Regions from separate parts of the Cupriavidus sp. OV096 genome, predicted to be linked through region 1. Evidence: riboswitches for the same ligand, from Rfam matches in the RefSeq annotation. Region 1 holds a riboswitch; the other holds the start of a gene.
What was found. Region 1 has a riboswitch for glycine ahead of gcvT (glycine cleavage system aminomethyltransferase GcvT). Riboswitches for the same ligand answer to the same signal wherever they lie in the genome.
Positions count from the first base shown of each region.

Region 2: another riboswitch for glycine. It lies ahead of BM115_RS11100 (D-amino acid dehydrogenase); the one in region 1 lies ahead of gcvT (glycine cleavage system aminomethyltransferase GcvT).

Region 1 is NZ_FOWM01000014.1:104,253-113,335, forward strand. It holds gene BM115_RS23905 (ATP-binding protein) at 1-401, opposite strand, end outside; gene BM115_RS23910 (response regulator) at 462-1,193, opposite strand; gene BM115_RS23915 (UvrD-helicase domain-containing protein) at 1,543-3,651, opposite strand; gene BM115_RS23920 (glycine zipper 2TM domain-containing protein) at 3,905-4,126, shown strand; glycine riboswitch at 4,246-4,333, shown strand; glycine riboswitch at 4,355-4,477, shown strand; gene gcvT (glycine cleavage system aminomethyltransferase GcvT) at 4,570-5,697, shown strand; gene gcvH (glycine cleavage system protein GcvH) at 5,801-6,181, shown strand; gene gcvP (aminomethyl-transferring glycine dehydrogenase) at 6,283-9,083, shown strand, end outside.
Region 2 is NZ_FOWM01000004.1:185,668-194,750, forward strand. It holds gene BM115_RS11065 (NAD(P)H-dependent flavin oxidoreductase) at 1-884, opposite strand, end outside; gene BM115_RS11070 (Bug family tripartite tricarboxylate transporter substrate binding protein) at 909-1,877, opposite strand; gene BM115_RS11075 (ArsR/SmtB family transcription factor) at 2,003-2,692, shown strand; gene BM115_RS11080 (DUF6630 family protein) at 2,726-3,232, shown strand; gene BM115_RS11085 (LysR family transcriptional regulator) at 3,254-4,264, opposite strand; gene BM115_RS11090 (PepSY domain-containing protein) at 4,484-4,750, shown strand; gene BM115_RS11095 (cytochrome b/b6 domain-containing protein) at 4,753-5,304, shown strand; glycine riboswitch at 5,380-5,478, shown strand; gene BM115_RS11100 (D-amino acid dehydrogenase) at 5,642-6,943, shown strand; tRNA gene BM115_RS11105 (tRNA-Leu) at 7,046-7,132, opposite strand; gene BM115_RS11110 (histidine kinase N-terminal 7TM domain-containing protein) at 7,191-8,783, opposite strand; gene BM115_RS11115 (hypothetical protein) at 8,880-9,083, opposite strand, start outside.

The DNA of each region.
Region 1 (9,083 bases):
GACGAAATCACGATGGCGATGAACTGGAAGATCAGGCCAGGATGCAGGGGCCAGAGTCCGTGCCAGGGGGGGAAGTGGCGCTGCGGTCCGGGCGGCTCCCCGCGCCGGTCGGGATGGCCGGGACGGAACATGCCGCGCTCCCCGGCCGGGCCGCCCTCGCCCGCCTCCTCGTCTTCCTCGAAACGCGGGCCGCGCTGCGACGGCTCGGGGCGGTGGAATGGCTTGCCGGCGGCGGCGGCCTCCGAGGCCGCCTCGCGCATGCGTTCCTCCCAGCGCGGCGAGCCGGGGCGCGGGAACAGGCCCTCGATGACGGTCACGCCAAGCACGTGCACGGCCACCATGATCGCGGCCATGACCAGGAACAGCCGCAGGAACATCGAATCGAAAAGGTGGCGCCGCATGGTGGGGTCTGTCCGGACGCCGGCGGTGGCGTTCGGCGGCGGGGGGGACGCGGCCATGCGTCAGGAATCCACGTTGACCGTGAAGACGTAGCCCTCGCCCCGCACCGTGCGGATCAGCGCCGAGTCGCGCGGATCGTCGCGCAGTTTCTGGCGCAGGCGCGAGACCAGCAGGTCGATGCTGCGATCGAACACGTCGAGGTCGCGACCGCGTGCCTGGTTGATGAGCAGTTCGCGATCCAGCACGCGGTTCGGGTGCTCGATGAAGGTCAGCAACAGGCGGAACTCGGCGTTCGACAGCGGCACGACCGTGTCTTCCTCGTCGAGCAACTGGCGCAGCGTGGTGTTGAGCCGCCACGCGCCAAACTTGACCTCGTGCCCCGCCGGGGTAGGTGCCGAACGACGCACATCGGCCCGGCTGCGCCGCAGCACCGTGTGGATGCGCGCCACCAGTTCACGCATCTCGAACGGCTTGGTCACGTAGTCGTCCGCCCCCACCTCGAGTCCGACCACACGGTCGGCCAGTTCGGCGCGGGCGGTCAGCATGATTACGGGGATGTCCGTGCGCTCGCGGATCTCGCGACACAGCGTCAGGCCGTTCTCGCCGGGCAGCGAGAGGTCCAGGATGACCAGGTCATAGTGATGCTGCGCCATGGCCGTGCGCATCGACGCCCCGCCTTCGGCCCCATCGGCCGCCATGCCGAACGTGGCCAGGTATTCGGCCAGCATGGCGCGGATCTGGGGATCGTCGTCGACGATCAGCAGGCGGGTAGGCAAGGCGGGAGTGAGGTCCATGGCAAAGCGGGAGGGATGGGAAACGCCGGCGGGCGACGGCCTGCGCAACGACCGGCGGTCAACTGTACCAGTTTGCAATATTCGCGCTGTGGCGGCTTTGTATCAGGTTCGATACGTGCGCTGTGGATAACTTCGCCTGACAAAACGACGCCCCCGGCACTGCCGCGCCGGGAGCGTTCAACAGGGAAGAGCCAGGCACGCAAGCGTACCCAGCCGCACCGCTAACCGAAGGGCAGGCGCGGCACGGCGCCAGTCGCCGAGGCGTCTGACGCGTCGCCATATTAGAAAGCGCGAGGCGCGCGGTCTTGTCTGCCTTGTATCGGCCGTGATGCTTGGTAGGGGATGCGACTCAACCCGTCACCGGCTTGCCGGGTGCGCCCGGCGTACCCAGCAGCGCCTTGAGATTGGCCAGCCGGTCCTTGGGGCTCATGGCCGGGGTCTCGTCGACGGGAGCCGGCGCTTCTTCGAGTTTCATTTCGGCGATGAAGCGCGAGGGTTCGCAGGAGTAGGTGTCCCGGGCGCGTTTGCGCTTCTTGCACCAGCTGATCTGGAGGCTGCGCTGGGCGCGGGTGATGCCAACGTACATCAGCCGGCGCTCTTCCTCGATCTTCTCGTCGCTCATGTCTTCGTCCTCGCGCGCGTGGGGCAGGATGCCCTCCTCCACGCCCACCAGGAACACGTGCGGATATTCGAGGCCCTTGGACGCGTGGAGCGTGGAGAGCCGCACCGCGTCCGGGTCTTCCTCGCGGCCTTCGAGCATGCTCATCAGCGCCACGGTCTGTGTCAGTTCGAGCAGGTTCTTGCCTTCGTCGCCAAAGCCGTCGGCGTTGTCGAAGCCGGTGGCCTCGCCCTCCCCGGCCTCGGGTTCCGGGCGCGTGCCCTTGCGCTTGAGCCAGTCGAGGAATTCAAGCGTATTGGTCCAGCGCGACTGGGCCTGGCGCTCGTCGAAGGTATCGTACAAGTACGATTCATAGTGGATGCCGGCCATCATGTCGTCGAGCAGCACGGTGGCCGGATCGGTCTTGGCGCGGTCCGCCAGGCGCACCATCGACTCGCAGAACACGCGCAACGGCTCCAGCTGGCGCGGCTGGAGCTTGCCTTCGATGCCGCCCATCATGGCGGCCTCGAACAGCGACACCTTGGCCTGCCCCGCGAACGTGCCGAGCGCCTCCAGCGTGGTGTTGCCCACGCCGCGCTTGGGCGTGGTGATGGCGCGGATGAACGCGGGATCGTCGTCCGGATTGGCGATCAGCCGCAGGTAGGCGCAGATGTCCTTGATCTCCGCCTTGTCGAAGAAGCTCTGGCCGCCGGACAGCACGTACGGAATCCGCTCGCGCCGCAGGATCTGCTCGAACAGCCGCGCCTGATGGTTACCGCGATACAGGATGGCGTAGTCGCGGAACTGCGCGCGGCGCTCGAACTTGTGGGCGGACAGGCGGAACACCACGGACTCGGCCTCGTGCTCCTCGTCGTTCATCGGATGGATGGCGATGGGGTCGCCCATGCCGTGCTCCGACCACAGCTTCTTGTCGAACAGCTTGGGATTGTTGGCGATGACCGCGTTGGCCGCCTCCAGGATGCGCACCGTCGAGCGGTAGTTCTGTTCGAGCTTGACGACCTTGAGGTCCGGGAAATCGGTCTGCAGGCCGCGCAGGTTGTCCAGCGTGGCGCCGCGCCAGCCGTAGATGGCCTGGTCGTCGTCGCCCACGGCCGTGAACGCCGGCGCGCGCAGGTGCGAGCCGCCGGCCAGCAGCTTGAGCAGCGCGTACTGGCAGGCGTTGGTGTCCTGGTATTCGTCGACGAGGAAGTAGCGCAGGCGGTTCTGCCATTTCAGGCGCACGGCCTCGTCGCGCGCGAACAGCTCGGCGGGCAGGCGGATCAGGTCGTCGAAATCCACCGCCTGGTAGGCGTGCAGCGTGGCCACGTAATTGCGGTAGACCATGGCGGCCTGGTGCTCGTCGGCATTGGCGGCCTGGGCCAGCGCGGTCTCCGGATCGATCATGCCGTTCTTCCACAGCGAGATCGTGCCCTGCACGCTACGGATCAGCTTCTTGTCCGTGGTGGCGAGCTGCTCCTGCACCAGTCCGAAGCAGTCGTCCGAATCCATGATCGAGAACTGCGGCTTCAGGCCGACGTGCTCCGCCTCCATCCGCAAAATCTGCACGCCGAGCGAGTGGAAGGTACAGACGGTGAGCTGCTTGAGCGGAATCCGCTTGCCCTCGCGCGTGGTCTTGCCCTCCATCAGCTTGCCGATGCGCTCCTGCATCTCTTTCGCCGCCTTGTTCGTGAAGGTGACGGCGGCGATGTGACGCGGCTCGAAGCCCTTGTCCTCGATCAGGTGGGCGATCTTTTGCGTGATGACGCGCGTCTTGCCGGACCCGGCGCCCGCGAGGACGAGGCAGGGCCCGTCCAGATAGCGAACGGCTTCGGATTGGGCGGCGTTGAGTCCGTGGGTCATAGGTGGGCGGGTGCCGGATGGCGCACGCTTGGCGGGCGCGCGAAAGGCGTCGATGTTAACACGCAGGGTGGCCTGCGCCGGTGCCTGATGACGGACATCAAGGACGCAAGTGCTACCAGTGTTTCATCGCGGTAACACTTCGTAAAAGTGACGTCCGAGGGGACATCCGGGGCATGGAGATTGCCTCATACGGTCATGCGGGACCGGCGGCGACGCCGTCCTGATGACAAATTCGGCACATTCGGAGGCGATCATGAAAACAATGCGAACCCTGGCGAAAATCACGCTGATCGGTGTCACGCTGGCGGCCTTTGGCGGCTGCGCGGACATGAGCCCCAAGACCCGCAACACCGCCATTGGCGCGGGCGTTGGCGCGCTCGGCGGCGCGGCGCTGACCAACGGCAGCGCGCTCGGCACGGTGGGTGGCGCGGCGGTGGGTGGCGTGGTGGGTAACGTCGTCACGAAGGATCGTTGATCCGGCGCGGGTAGTCCTTACCTCAGGCGGCAGGAATTACAGCCAGCCCCCTCCCCGGCGCCTAGCAAGGTGGCGTCGGCGCCGCGTTGACAAAGGTCAACCCGTCCCGTACATTCACGCGCATCCAACCGGGAGAGCGCGCAGCCATTGCGCCGCCGAAGGGGTATCACCCGAAAACTCTCAGGCACCACGGACCGGTCGGATCGGCATGCAACATGCACACGATGCATGCCGCACTCTGGAGAGCGACACCCGCCCGTGCCAACGCATGGCGAGCGTGTCCACCGAAGGGGCGCGCGATGCGGCAAGCTGCATCGTAATCTCTCAGGTATCGAGGACAGAGGGGTCATCCGCCGCGGCGGATTGGTGGCATTGCCATCGATCCCCACGGCGGATGACCCTTTTTTCGTTTTCGCTGCCGTATTCGCTCCAGAGGATTTCCCATGACGCTCCAGGCCACGCCCCTTAACGCCATCCACCGCTCGCTCGGTGCCCGCATGGTCGATTTCGGCGGCTGGGACATGCCGGTCAACTACGGCTCCCAGATCGAGGAACACAACGCGGTGCGCGGCGATGCCGGCATGTTCGATGTCTCGCACATGTGCGTGGTGGACCTGTCCGGCCCCAACACGCGCGCCTTCCTGCGCGGCCTGCTGGCCAACAACGTCGACAAGCTCCAGACCCCGGGCAAGGCCCTGTATGCGTGCATGCTCGACGAAAAGGGCGGCGTCATCGACGACCTGATCGTCTATTTCTTCGCCGAAGACCGCTTCCGCCTGGTGGTGAACGCCAGCACGGCGCTGGGCGACATCGAATGGATCACGGCCCGCAACGCGGCCACCGGCAGCGGCGTGACGATCACCCCGCGCCGGGGCGACGTGGCGCCGGCCGGCGTGGGCAAGCTGGCGATCATCGCCGTGCAGGGCCCGAACGCGCGCGCCAAGGTGCACGAGGCCTTCCCGTCGACCCAGCCGGCCGACGCACTCAAGCCGTTCAACGCGGTGGTGGTGCGGGACCCGATGGTCGGCGAGCTGATGGTGGCCCGCACCGGCTACACCGGCGAGGACGGCTTCGAGCTGGTGGTGGAGGCCGAGAACGTGGCCGGCATCTGGGAAAAGCTGCAGTCCGTGGGCGTGCGCCCGGCCGGACTGGGCGCGCGTGACACGCTGCGCCTGGAAGCCGGCATGAACCTGTACGGCCAGGACATGGACATCCACACCTCGCCGCTCGACGCCGGCCTGGCCTGGACCGTCGACCTGCAGAGCGAGCGCGATTTCATCGGCAAGTCGGCGCTGCTGGCAGCCGGACAACATAAGACATTTGCCGGCCTGATCCTGCGCGACAAGGGCGGTGTGCTGCGTGCGCACCAGAAGGTGATCACCCCCGCCGGCGACGGCGAGATCACGAGCGGCACCTTCAGCCCGTCCCTCTCCCAATCCATTGCCTTTGCCCGGCTGCCGCAGGGCGTTGTGCCCGGCACCGAGGTCCAGGTCGAGATTCGTGACCGCAAACTGACCGCGACTGTGGTTAAACTGCCGTTTGTGCGCAATGGCAAGGCACTCGTGAGCTGAGGCATCCGCCCGGCTGACACCAACGGTCGCCATCACGCCTGCCCGGCTGGCCCCGGCAGGCGAACCGAAACAAGACAAACACTGCATTCCCGGAGAATCCGTCATGAATTTCCCTGCTGACCTGAAGTACACCGAATCGCACGAATGGGTGCGCGTTGAAGCCGACGGCACGCTGACGATCGGCATTACCGACCACGCGCAGGACGCGCTGGGCGACATCGTCTTCCTGGAACTGCCCGAAGTGGGCAAGTCGGTCGGCGCCGGCGACGCGCTGGCCGTGGTGGAGTCCGTGAAGGCCGCTTCCGACATCTACGCCCCGGTGGCCGGCGAAGTCATCGCCGTGAACGAGGCCGCCAGCGCCGCGCCGGAATCCGTCAACGCCAACGCCTTCGACGCGTGGCTGTTCAAGCTGAAGCCGGCCAATGGCGACGATGTGAACGGCCTGATGAACGTCGACGCCTACAAGGCCAGCGTCGGCGCCTGACGCGCTGCACCAGCCGTCTCCCGAGCCAGGAGACGGCGCCCGAGATGCCCGCGCGGCGGCCAGGCTGACCACCTGCCGCCCCGCCCCACGAGACACTTGCCATGAACGCCCCTCTTCCCATGAACGCCGCCCAAGGTAGCCGGCCCACGCTGGCCGAACTGGAGGCGCGCGACGCCTTCGCCGCCCGTCATATCGGCCCGGATGCCGCCGAACAGCAACACATGCTCAAGGTCCTTGGCTACGAGACACGCGCCGCGCTGATCGACGCCGTGGTGCCCGCCGCCATCCGCCGCCGCGACGGCATGCCGCTCGGCGAATTCACCGAGCCGCTGACCGAGGAAGCCGCGCTGGCCAAGCTGCGCGGGCTGGCGAACAAGAACCGCGTGCTCAAGAGCTTCATCGGGCAGGGTTACTACAACACGCTCACGCCGGGCGTCATCCTTCGCAATATCTTCGAGAATCCGGCCTGGTACACGGCCTACACGCCGTACCAGCCCGAGATCTCGCAGGGCCGCCTGGAGGCGATGCTGAACTTCCAGCAGATGGTCACGGACCTGACCGGGCTGGACATCGCCAATGCGTCGATGCTGGACGAAGGCACCGCTGCCGCCGAGGCGATGACGCTGCTCCAGCGCGTGAACAAGCACGCCTCGAACACGTTCTACGTGGCGGACGACGTGCTGCCGCAGACGCTGGAAGTGGTACGCACGCGCGCGCTGCCGCTGGGCATCGAGGTCAAGGTCGGCCCCGCCGCCGAGGCCGCCGGCGCCCATGCCTTCGGCGTGCTGCTGCAATACCCGGGCGTGAACGGCGATGTGGCCGACTACCGTGCCATCGCCGATGCCGTGCACGCCGCTGGCGGGCTGGTGGTGGCGGCGGCGGACCTGCTGGCGCTGACGCTGATCGTCGCGCCGGGCGAATGGGGCGCCGACGTGGCCGTGGGCAACTCGCAGCGCTTTGGCGTGCCGCTCGGCTTCGGCGGCCCGCACGCCGGCTACATGGCCGTGAAGGACGAATTCAAGCGCTCGATGCCGGGCCGTCTGGTGGGCGTGACCATCGACGCGCAGGGCAACAAGGCGTACCGGTTGGCGCTGCAGACGCGCGAGCAGCACATCCGCCGCGAGAAGGCCACGTCGAACATCTGTACCGCGCAGGTGCTGCTGGCCGTGATGGCGTCGATGTACGCCGTGTACCACGGGCCGCAGGGCCTCCAGCGCATTGCCCAGCGCGTGCACCGCCTGACCGCCACGCTGGCTGCCGGCCTGAAGGCGATGGGCGTGACCCCGGTCAACGCCACGTTCTTCGACACCCTGACGCTGGACACCGGCTTCAACACCGAGGCGATCCACGCCGCCGCCACCGCGCGCGGCATCAACCTGCGCCATATCGGCGCCACCCGCGTGGGCATCTCGCTGGACGAGACCGCCTCGCGCGAGGACGTGGTCGCGCTGTGGGAGATCTTCGCGCACGGCAAGCCGGTGCCGGCCTTCGATGCGACCGAGGCCGCCGTCGGCGATGGTTTCCCGGCCGCGCTGGCCCGCCAGAGCGCCTACCTGACGCACCCGGTCTTCAACACGCACCACGCCGAGCACGAGATGCTGCGCTACCTGCGCTCGCTGGCGGACAAGGACCTCGCGCTGGATCGCACCATGATCCCGCTCGGCTCCTGCACCATGAAGCTCAACGCCACCAGCGAGATGGTTCCGGTGACGTGGCCCGAGTTCAGCAAGGTCCACCCGTTCGCCCCGCTCGACCAGACCGTGGGCTATCGCGAGATGATCGACCAGCTCGAAGCCATGCTCTGCGCCGCCACCGGCTACGCCGCGGTGAGCCTGCAGCCGAACGCGGGCTCGCAGGGCGAGTACGCCGGCCTGCTGATCATCCAGAAGTACCACGCCAGCCGCGGCGAAGCCCATCGCGACATCTGCCTGATTCCCTCGTCCGCGCACGGCACCAACCCGGCGTCGGCCCAGATGGCCGGCATGAAGGTGGTGGTGGTGGCGTGTGACGCCGACGGCAACGTCGACCTGCAGGATCTGGCGAAGAAGGCCGAGCAGCACAGCCAGAACCTCGCCGCAATCATGATCACCTACCCGTCCACGCACGGCGTGTTCGAGCAGGGCGTGCAGCAGATCTGCGAGATCGTGCACCAGCACGGCGGCCAGGTGTACGTGGATGGCGCCAACATGAACGCGATGGTCGGCACCGCCGCGCCGGGCCAGTTCGGCGGCGATGTCTCGCACCTGAACCTGCACAAGACCTTCTGCATTCCGCACGGCGGTGGCGGCCCCGGCGTGGGCCCCGTGGCCGTGGGCGCACACCTGGCGGACTTCCTGCCGAACCAGGACAGCGTGGGCTATCGCCGCGACGACAACGGCATCGGCGGCGTCTCGGCCGCGCCGTTCGGCTCGGCCAGCATCCTGCCGATTTCGTGGATGTACGTCGCGATGATGGGCTCGGCCGGCCTGACCGCCGCCACCGAGAACGCCATCCTGGCCGCCAACTATGTGGCGCGCCGGCTCTCGCCGCACTTCCCGGTGCTCTACGCCGGCCAGCACGGTCTGGTGGCGCACGAGTGCATCCTGGACCTGCGCCCGCTGCAGAAGGCCACCGGCATCAGCAACGAGGACGTGGCCAAGCGCCTGATGGACTACGGCTTCCACGCCCCGACCATGAGCTTCCCGGTGCCGGGCACACTGATGATCGAGCCGACCGAGAGCGAGGCGCTGCACGAGCTGGACCGCTTCATCGACGCCATGATCGCCATCCGTGGCGAGATCGCGCGCGTGGAGGACGGCAGCTTTGACCGCGACGACAACCCGCTGCGCCACGCGCCGCACACCGCCGCCGTGATCACCGCCAATGAGTGGACCCACGCGTACACGCGTGAGGAAGCGGCCTA
Region 2 (9,083 bases), on a different contig from region 1:
GCGGGCACTAGCCCATCGATCAGCGCGGCGCTCTGGCCCGCCTCGACCTTGCCCTGCTCGACATCGCCATCCAGGGCGGCCATCTTGAGCGACCGGCTGCCGAACAGCGCCTCGAGCGCCTCGCGCGGCTGACCTGCCCGTTCCGCCGCCTCGTACTCGTCGGTGAACGCATTGCGCACCGCACGAATCGGCAGGCCACGCCAGCCCACGAGCGTGGTATCGCCCACCCCGGCCGCCAGCACCTTCTCCTTGTAGGCGTCGTGCAGCGAGGCCTCGGGGGTCAGGAGGAAGCGTGTCCCCATCTGCACGGCATCCGCGCCGAGGCAAAGCATGGCCGCAACGCCCGCGCCATCGGCAATCCCGCCGCCGGCCACGATCGGCAAGTCAACGGCACGCGCAATCAATCGCACCAGCACCAGCGTGCTCGTACCGCTGGGCGGCGGATGTCCACCCGCCTCGCCGCCCACCACGACCAGCCCATCGACGCCGGCGGACGCCGCCTTGCGCGCATGGTCGGGATGCGCCACCACGTGTAGCCACTTGACCCCGGCGGCCTTGAAGCGGTCGATGTGTTCGCGCGGACTGCCTTGCGACGCGATGAGGATCGGCACGCCTTCGTCCAGCACGATCTGCAGATGCTCGGCCGCCCGTTTGTTGTACAGGGCGACGTTGACCGCGAACGGCGCATCGGTGATCTCGCGCACTTCGCGAATCGCACGGCGCAGGTCGTCGGGCCGCATCGGGCCAGCCGCGATCACGCCCAGGCCGCCGGCCTTCGACACCGCCCCGACGAGCGGAGAACTCGACGACGCCCAGCTCATGCCCGCCTGGATGATGGGGTAGCGGATCCCAAGCAATTCGGTGATTCGCGTCTTGATGCTCATCTGTTGATTCCTCTGCAAAAGCGGTTACTCCGCGGTGATGCCTGCTGCCTTGATCACCGGCCCCCATCGCCCCTGCTCGGACTTGATCAGCGCGCGGTAGGCGTCGGGAGTGCTGGACTGTGCGATACCGCCCTGCTCGGCAAACTTCTCGATGAGGTCGGGGGTACGCAATGCGGCGGTGACGGCATCGACGATCTTGCGGGACACATCGTCGGGCAGGCCACGTGGCGCGACGATGCCGTACGCCCCTGCGGCAAGCACCTTCGGCAAGCCGGCTTCGGCCGCCGTGGGCACATCGGGAAGCGCCGCGAGCCGCTTGGTGTCCGTCACCATCAGCGCGCGAAGCTTGCCGCCCTTGATCAGGTGCGCGACCGCCGGGACTTCGGCGATGAACATGTCCACCTGTCCGCCCATCAGGTCCTGCACGGCGGGCGCGCCGCCCTTGTATGGCACGTGGCGCAGGCGGATGCCCGCTTCGCGCTGGAATAGCGCGCCAACCACGTGCGTGCTGCTACCCACGCCCGCAGACGCAACGGTGAACTTCTCCGGCTCGCGCTTGGCCGCTGCCTGCAGATCCGCGACCGATTTGAAGGGAGAGCTGGCATTGACCACCAGCAGGTTCGGGGTGGAGACCATCGTGCTCAGGTAGGCCACGTCCTTGAGCGGGTCGAATGGCATCTTGGGAGAAATGAACGGTGCGTAGACCATCGCGCCCGTACCGGCCATGCCCAGCGTATAGCCGTCTGCCGTGGCACGCGTCACGCCCGAGATACCCACGAGCCCCCCGGCGCCGGGCCGGTTCTCCACGACGATCGTCTGCCCGATCCGCGTGGTCATGGACTTGGCGAGCGTGCGCGCCATCACGTCAGCCGGCCCGCCGGCCGCGAACGGCACCACCAGAACGATCGGCCGGTCCGGATAGGCCGCCTGCGCAGGGCTGACCGTCAACAGGGCAGCCGTCCACAGCGAGTACATCATCAGGCGCAACATCATGTCTCCTTTATTAGAACTGCCTGGATATTTGTGGACATAGTATTTTATATCGTTGCGTTTGTCCACTATATGGTTGTACGCATCTCGCTCTATACTTCATCCGTCGTTTCACTCCGCACTGAACTATGGAATACGCTCCTGGCATCAGCCAGCTTGCTGGGCTGCTGGCCGACCCCGGCCGTGCGGCCATGTTGTGGGCGTTGATGGATGGCAGCGCGCGGCCGGCCGGCGAACTGGCGATGATTGCCGGGCTGTCGGCCTCGTCCACCAGCGGCCATCTCGCCCGCATGTCCGAAGGCGGCCTGCTCGCCGTGGAGACGCGTGGGCGCAATCGCTATTACCGGCTGGCCACGCCGGAAATTGGTGTGGCCATCGAGGCGCTTGCGTCGGCGTCGCTGGCCAGCCAGCCGCCGCGCGTGCGTGCCGTGCCGGTCTCCCGCACGGCGCCGCCGGCGCTGCGACAGGCTCGCACCTGTTATGACCATCTGGCTGGGGAACTTGCGGTGGGTCTTTTCGAACGAATGTCCGAAGCGGGCTGGCTGATCGTGTCGGGCAGCGCCGTCGACCTCAGCGCCCCCGGCGCGGAGGCGATGGGGCAGCTTGGCATCGACCTGGGCGCCACCCGCCGCAAGCGCCGGCAGTTCGCCTGCACCTGCCCGGACTGGAGCGAACGCAAGCCCCATCTGGGCGGGGCGCTCGGCGCGGCGCTGCTCGACAGCCTGCTGGCACGCGGATGGATCGAGCGTACGGACACGTCGCGCGCCCTGCGCGTGACGCCTCGCGGCCAGCGCGAAATCGTGAACGTGGCAGCCTGACGGATATGAATACCGAAGCCAGAGGAGGAGCAGATGGCAATTGAACTGGACGACGACGCGCAAGACGCCATCAGCCGGCTATTCGCGCTGATTAACCTCGGCGACAGCGCCCAGACCAGCCGGCAGTTTTCGCTGTTCGAGGAAGCGCTGGAAGACGCCGAGGAAGACGAGATCGATGCCGCCGGCCTGCTGTGGCAGGTCAAGGACATCATCGATTGGGAATCCGGCTTTTATGTCGACTGGAAAGACGCCGAGTCCTTTATCGGCTGCCTGAACCAGCTTTGCGAGCGGATCGACCTCGAGGTGGACTGGGGCACCGAGGACACCGAGGACGAAGACTTCCTGGAGGGCACGAGCGTGCCCGAGCTGATGGAGATCGTCGCCACGCAGCTACGCATGGCCGGCTACACGCTCTGGAACTGGGATACCGGCGGCGACGCCTACGGCGGCTGGATCACGCGCAGCGAAGACGACGAAGAGATACTCGAGATCGCCGACACGCTCGGCTTCGACATCCGTCCCGGCGACCAGCCCTACTGACCGACCGGCTCGCCTGGAAACTCAGTCGAGCCCGATCACCACCGCGCCGCCGTCACCGTCCGGGGTATCGGCGATGTCGGCGCTGTCCGATCCATCCGTGCCCCCCAGCGCCTTGGCGCGCGGTGCCGGGCGCCGGGTCTCCGGCACGCCCAGCGTTTCCTCGAGCACAGTGAGGAAGGCCCGCACGCTCGGCGGCATCAGCTTGCGCGCGGGCATCAGCACGTACACCTTCAGCGGCGACGACGTATAGCCGGGCAGCACGCGCACCAGTTGGCCGTGCACCAGATGCTCGTGCACGAAGCGGGGCGACATGCGCGCCACGCCCAGCCCATCCAGCGCGGCCTTGAGCCGGACTTCAGCGTTATGCGTGGAGATGCGCGGCGAGACGTCCATGGCGAAGGTTTCCACCCCATCGCGCAGGAATTCCCATTGCACATCGTCGAGGTTGCCGAGCGTCGGCCAGCCCTTCAGGTCCTGCGGCGCGCGCGGCAGGCCGTGCTCGCGGATCAGCGCGGGCGCCGCATAGAACGCACGCTCGATCAGCACCACGCGCTTGCTCGCGAACGAGCTGTCGTGGAGGTTGGTGTCGGTCATGACGAAGGCGAGGTCATAGCCGTGGCGAATCAGGTCGGGCTGGTCCCAGCTCATGTCCAGTTCCACATGCAGCGACGGGTGCAGCTTAAGTAACCTGGAGAGCGAGGCGGACAGGTGCTGCGAACCCACCTCGTAAGGCGTGGCGATGCGCAGCGTGCCGCTGACCTCGGCACTCACCGAGGCGGCCTCGGCGCTGATCTCGCGCAACTCGCCAAACAGGGGCGCCACGCGGTCATAGAGCTGCTGGCCGCGCTGGGTCACGCGCACGCGCCGCGTGGTCCGCTCGAACAGGCGCACACCAAGCTGGGTTTCCAGCCGGGCAACCGCCGCGCTGGCCGATGACTTGGGCACTTCCGCCAGTTCGGCGCCCTGCGTGAAGCCGCCCCCTTCCACCACGCGGCAGAAGATTTCCCAGTCTTTCCAGTCGATCGATTTCATGCAGACACCTTCGTCACCCACGCCCTGTGGGCGAGGCGGAATTGTCCCACAGCCCGGACAATCCCGCTGCCGACGTTCACGCCGATAGCCGCCGCGCCGGGCGGCGCGCACGGCATTTGATGCAGGTCATCGTGCGGGAAAACATTGATTGGGAATTGTTCTTGTTACCGCGTACGATTCCGGCATCCGCCCCGGATGGGGCTTCTTGCGGGAGCTGCAATGCTGAAAGTGGCCGTACTTCTCATCGCCGGTGCGTTTTCCACGGGGGCCTTCGCGGGCGCCAAGTGCGACAAGCATCCGAAGTCCGAATGGATGCCCGAGGCCGACGCCAAGGCCAAGATCGCGGCCCAGGGCTACAACATCAAGAAGTTCAAGGTGGACGGCAACTGCTACGAGATCTATGGCACCACCAAGGACGGCAAGAAGGCCGAGATCTACTTCGACACGAAGACGCTCGACATCGTGAAGTCCGAGATCGAGAAGTAAGCATGTCGGTGCCGGCCGGCCAGCTGCGCAATACCACCACGCTCCGCGTCTGGGACGTGGTGGTGCGGCTCACGCACTGGAGCGTGGCGGCCATCGTCTGCTACGACCTCATCGACGATTCCGGCGACCAGATGCACCGCGTGCTGGGCTACGTGGCCGCCGGACTTGTGCTGTTTCGCATTCTCTGGGGCTTCATCGGCAGCGAACACGCGCGCTTCCGCGCCTGGCTGCCGCGCCCCGCCGGCGTGCTGGCCCATGCCCGGGCCATGGCCCGACGCCGCACGCCGCGCTTCATCAGCCACACCCCGCTCGGCGCGGTGATGATGCTGGCGATGTGGACCCTGATCCTGCTGCTCGCCGTTACCGGCTGGCTCTCCCGCTTCGACGCGTTCTGGGGCGAGGACTGGCCCATCGACATCCATCGCTGGCTCTCCAACACGCTGCTCGGGCTGGTGGTGGTGCACGCGCTGGTGGCCATCGTTACCAGCGTGGCCGGCAAGGAAAACCTGGTCGGGGCGATGATCACCGGCCGCAAGCCGCGCGACCTCGACTAACCTGGGGTTGCCGCGCCGGCGCCGCCCGTGGCATAGTAGCCCCGTCATACCGCATCACCCGCCATACCCGTTTTACCCGCGTTATCGGGAGAGACTGTGCCTGCCGCCCGGCAGGCCGGCGCCGAAGGAGCAACCGCCCCGGAAACTCTCAGGCCAAAGGACCGGTAACGCCATTGCACTCTGAAGAACCCCGGCTCGCGTCAGCCGACGGTACCGAAGGAGCAAGCGATGCGCCCGCGCGCATCGTGAATCTCTCAGGTCAAGGACAGAGGGGGCGTGCGTCGCGCATGGTGCGCCACGTACCCCCCATCCACGACGTCCTGGAAGACCTGACAACATGAAGACAATCGCTGTCATCGGCGGTGGCATCACCGGCGTGACGACCGCTTACGCCCTCGCCAAACGTGGTTTCGCGGTCACACTGCTCGAGCGCCATCGCTACGCCGCCATGGAAACCTCGTTCGCCAATGGCGGCCAGCTCTCCGCGTCGAACGCCGAGGTCTGGACCCACCGCTCCACGCTGGTCAAGGGCATCAAGTGGATGCTCCGCAACGACGCGCCGCTGCTCGTGAACCCCCGCCCCACCTGGCACAAGCTGAGCTGGTTCGCCGCGTTCATCGCCGCCATGCCGCACTACCGGGCCAACACGATCGAGACCGCCCGCCTGGCCATCGCCGCCCGCGCACACCTGTTCGACTGGGCCGAGGCGGAAGGCATCGACTTCGATCTCAAGCGGCAGGGCATCCTCCATATCTACCGGGACAAGGCCGGCTTCGACCATGCCGGCGAGGTCTCCACGCTGCTGGCCGAGGGCGGCCTGCCGCGCCGCGCGGTCACACCCGAGGAAATGCGCGCGATCGAGCCGACGCTGGCCGGCCAGTACTACGGCGGCTACTACACCGAGAGCGACGCCACCGGCGACATCCACAAGTTCACCTCCGGCCTGGCCGCGGCGGCCCAGCGGCTGGGCGTGGTCACGCGCTACAGCCAGGACGTGCAGTCGGTCAACTCGGACGGCCGCACGGCCACCATCACCGTCCGCGACGGTAATCAGACAAGTTCGACAACCTTCGACGCCGTAGTGGTCTGCGCCGGCGTGGCCAGCCGGCAGTTCGCCACGCAACTGGGCGACCGCGTGAACATCTACCCGGTGAAGGGCTATTCGATCACGGTGAACTTGCCCGACGCCGCCAGCCAGGCTGCGGCGCCCACGGTCAGCCTGCTCGACGACGAGACCAAGCTCGTGACCAGCCGGCTCGGCGTGGACCGTTTCCGCGTGGCCGGCACGGCCGAGTTCAACGGCATCGACCGCGACATCCGCGCGGACCGCATCCGGCCCCTGATCGACTGGGTCAACACCTGCTTCCCCGGCGTGAGCACGCGCAGCGTGGTGCCGTGGGCAGGGCTGCGGCCGATGATGCCGAACATGATGCCGCGCGTGGGGCGCGGACGGCAGGCCAACGTGTTCTACAACACGGGCCACGGGCATCTGGGGTGGACGTTGTCGGCGGTGACGGCCGAGATGGTGGGCGATGTCATCCGGCAGGCGGCGGTACCGCGTGCTTTCTCCCCTCTCCCGCTTGCGGGAGAGGGGTTGGGGGAGAGGGCCGGCGTGACCGGACGCGATATCGCTGCCTGAACCGCCAGCCCTCTCCCCCGCCCCTCTCCCTGAGGGAGAGGGGCGACAACCATCGCGCCAACGAAAAAGGCCCCGCTTGCGCGGGGCCTTTTTCTTCAATCTTGGTGCCCAGGAGAGGACTCGAACCTCCACAGTGTTGCCACCGCTAGGACCTGAACCTAGTGCGTCTACCAATTCCGCCACCTGGGCAAGGTGAGCGGCGCATTCTACAGGAGCTTGCGGATTTTGCAAGCCCCTGCGCGTGCCACTATGCCTGCAGGCCCATGTAGATCTTCCCGTCCTGGACGAAGCGATTGCGCCCGGCGCGCTTGGCCTGGTACATCGCGCTGTCCGCGCGGTGCAGCAGCGGCTCCAGCCGTGGCGCGTCCGGCACCGTACAGGCCGCGCCCACGCTAATCGTGACGAAGGGCTGCACTGGCGTGCCGTTGTGCGGGATCTCCAGGTCGCGCACCGCCGCCACCATGCGGCGCGCCACGTTGCGCGTCTCGTCCTGCGAGGCGTCCGGCAGCACCACCGCGAATTCCTCGCCGCCCAGCCGCGCGCAGAACTGCTCGCCCACCAGCACGCTGGTCAGCGCGGTCGCCACCCGGCGCAGGCAATCGTCGCCGCAGGGGTGGCCGTACAGGTCGTTGTATTGCTTGAAGAGGTCCACATCGAGAATCAGCAGCCCGATCGGCTCGCCCGCCTCGAAGGCCCGGGTCACGGCCAGCAGCGACTCGCGCTGGAAGAAACGCCGGTTGGGGATGCCGGTCAGCGCGTCGATGTCGAGGTCCGCCTCCACGCGCGAGAGCTTCGCCTCGGTCTGGCCGAGCTGGGCCGTCAGCGCCAGTTCGCGCGACTGGTAGCGGCTGATGTCGCGCATGAAGACCAGCGTGCCGATGCGCTTGCCGTCCAGCCGCATCACCGGCTCCGCCGTCACCTCGTAGTGCGCGCCCTGGGGAATGTAGGGGATGGCGCCGACGTCGGCCCCCGCCTCGCGCGGCTGGCGCAGCGCCTCGTCCCATACGGCCGGCATCGGCTGCCCCCGGCGCAGGTCGGGCACCAGCCGCAGGGCGGCCGGGTTGAACTCGACGAGCCGCCCCTTCGCGTCGACGATCACGCAGCCGTCGCCAATCGTGTCGAACACGCGCAGCCGCGCGTAGTGGCCGATGTCGTCCAGATGGGTACGCAGCGCACAGATCCAGACCACCACCGTCATCAGGGAAAACGTGGCCGGGGTCAGGTCGCCGCCGAGCGGGCTGGTCCAGCGCTGCAGGTAGGCCATGTGGGTGAGCAGCGGCAAGGTGAGGCTGCTGGCCACGATGGCCCGGCCCCGCCGGGTCAGCGCCGCATTGGGCACCTCGGCCGTGAGCAGGAAAACCAGGCTTAGCAGCAGCATGAAGTAGGTCCACGCCGCCACCACCACGTAGCCGGGGCCATGGTGGAAGATCGCGCCCGGCGAGACGCCGGCCGGCATCAGGTCGATGCGCGTCCAGATCAGGTGATGCCGCTCGTTGGTCAGCACCATCACCACCGACGCCACGGCGGCCAGCACCGGCAGCCACAGGCGCGACCACGGCACCACGTAGCGCGGCCGGCTCAGGTGGATCATCGCCACCAGCCAGCCGATGGGCACCATCACGATGCCCGCGTACTGGGCCTTGGCCCAGAAGATGCGCCCGTCCAGATCGGTCGAGCTGACTTCGAGCAGCCGGCCGCCGCTCCAGATGGCCACGCCGCCGGCCAGCACGAGGAAAGCCTTGATCGTGGGATCGTCGCGGCGCGGCCAGGTGGCGATAACCATGCCCACGCTGCACACCACGGCTATGGTCAGGCAAAGGACAAGAGGGTACGAGGGCATGAGAACGGCGGGGAACCTGATAATAACCGCCGCGCCCGACATGGCGGAGGCGCCCCATTATAGGGGCTAGCCGGGGCGCCACCCCATCGCCCTCACTTACTTGGAGCGGCTGCGGTCCCCGCCGCGCGAGTCCATGATGATCATGGTGCGGTCCAGCACGCCGGCGTCATCGAAATAGACGCTGAAGTGCGCCGGCAGGTTGCCGGCCATGTACATCCGATAGCTCCATGCCTCGCGCTTCATCAGGGCGAAGTACTGCACCGGCTCGCGCGGGAGGCCGAAGCGCTCGGCGATGTCGCG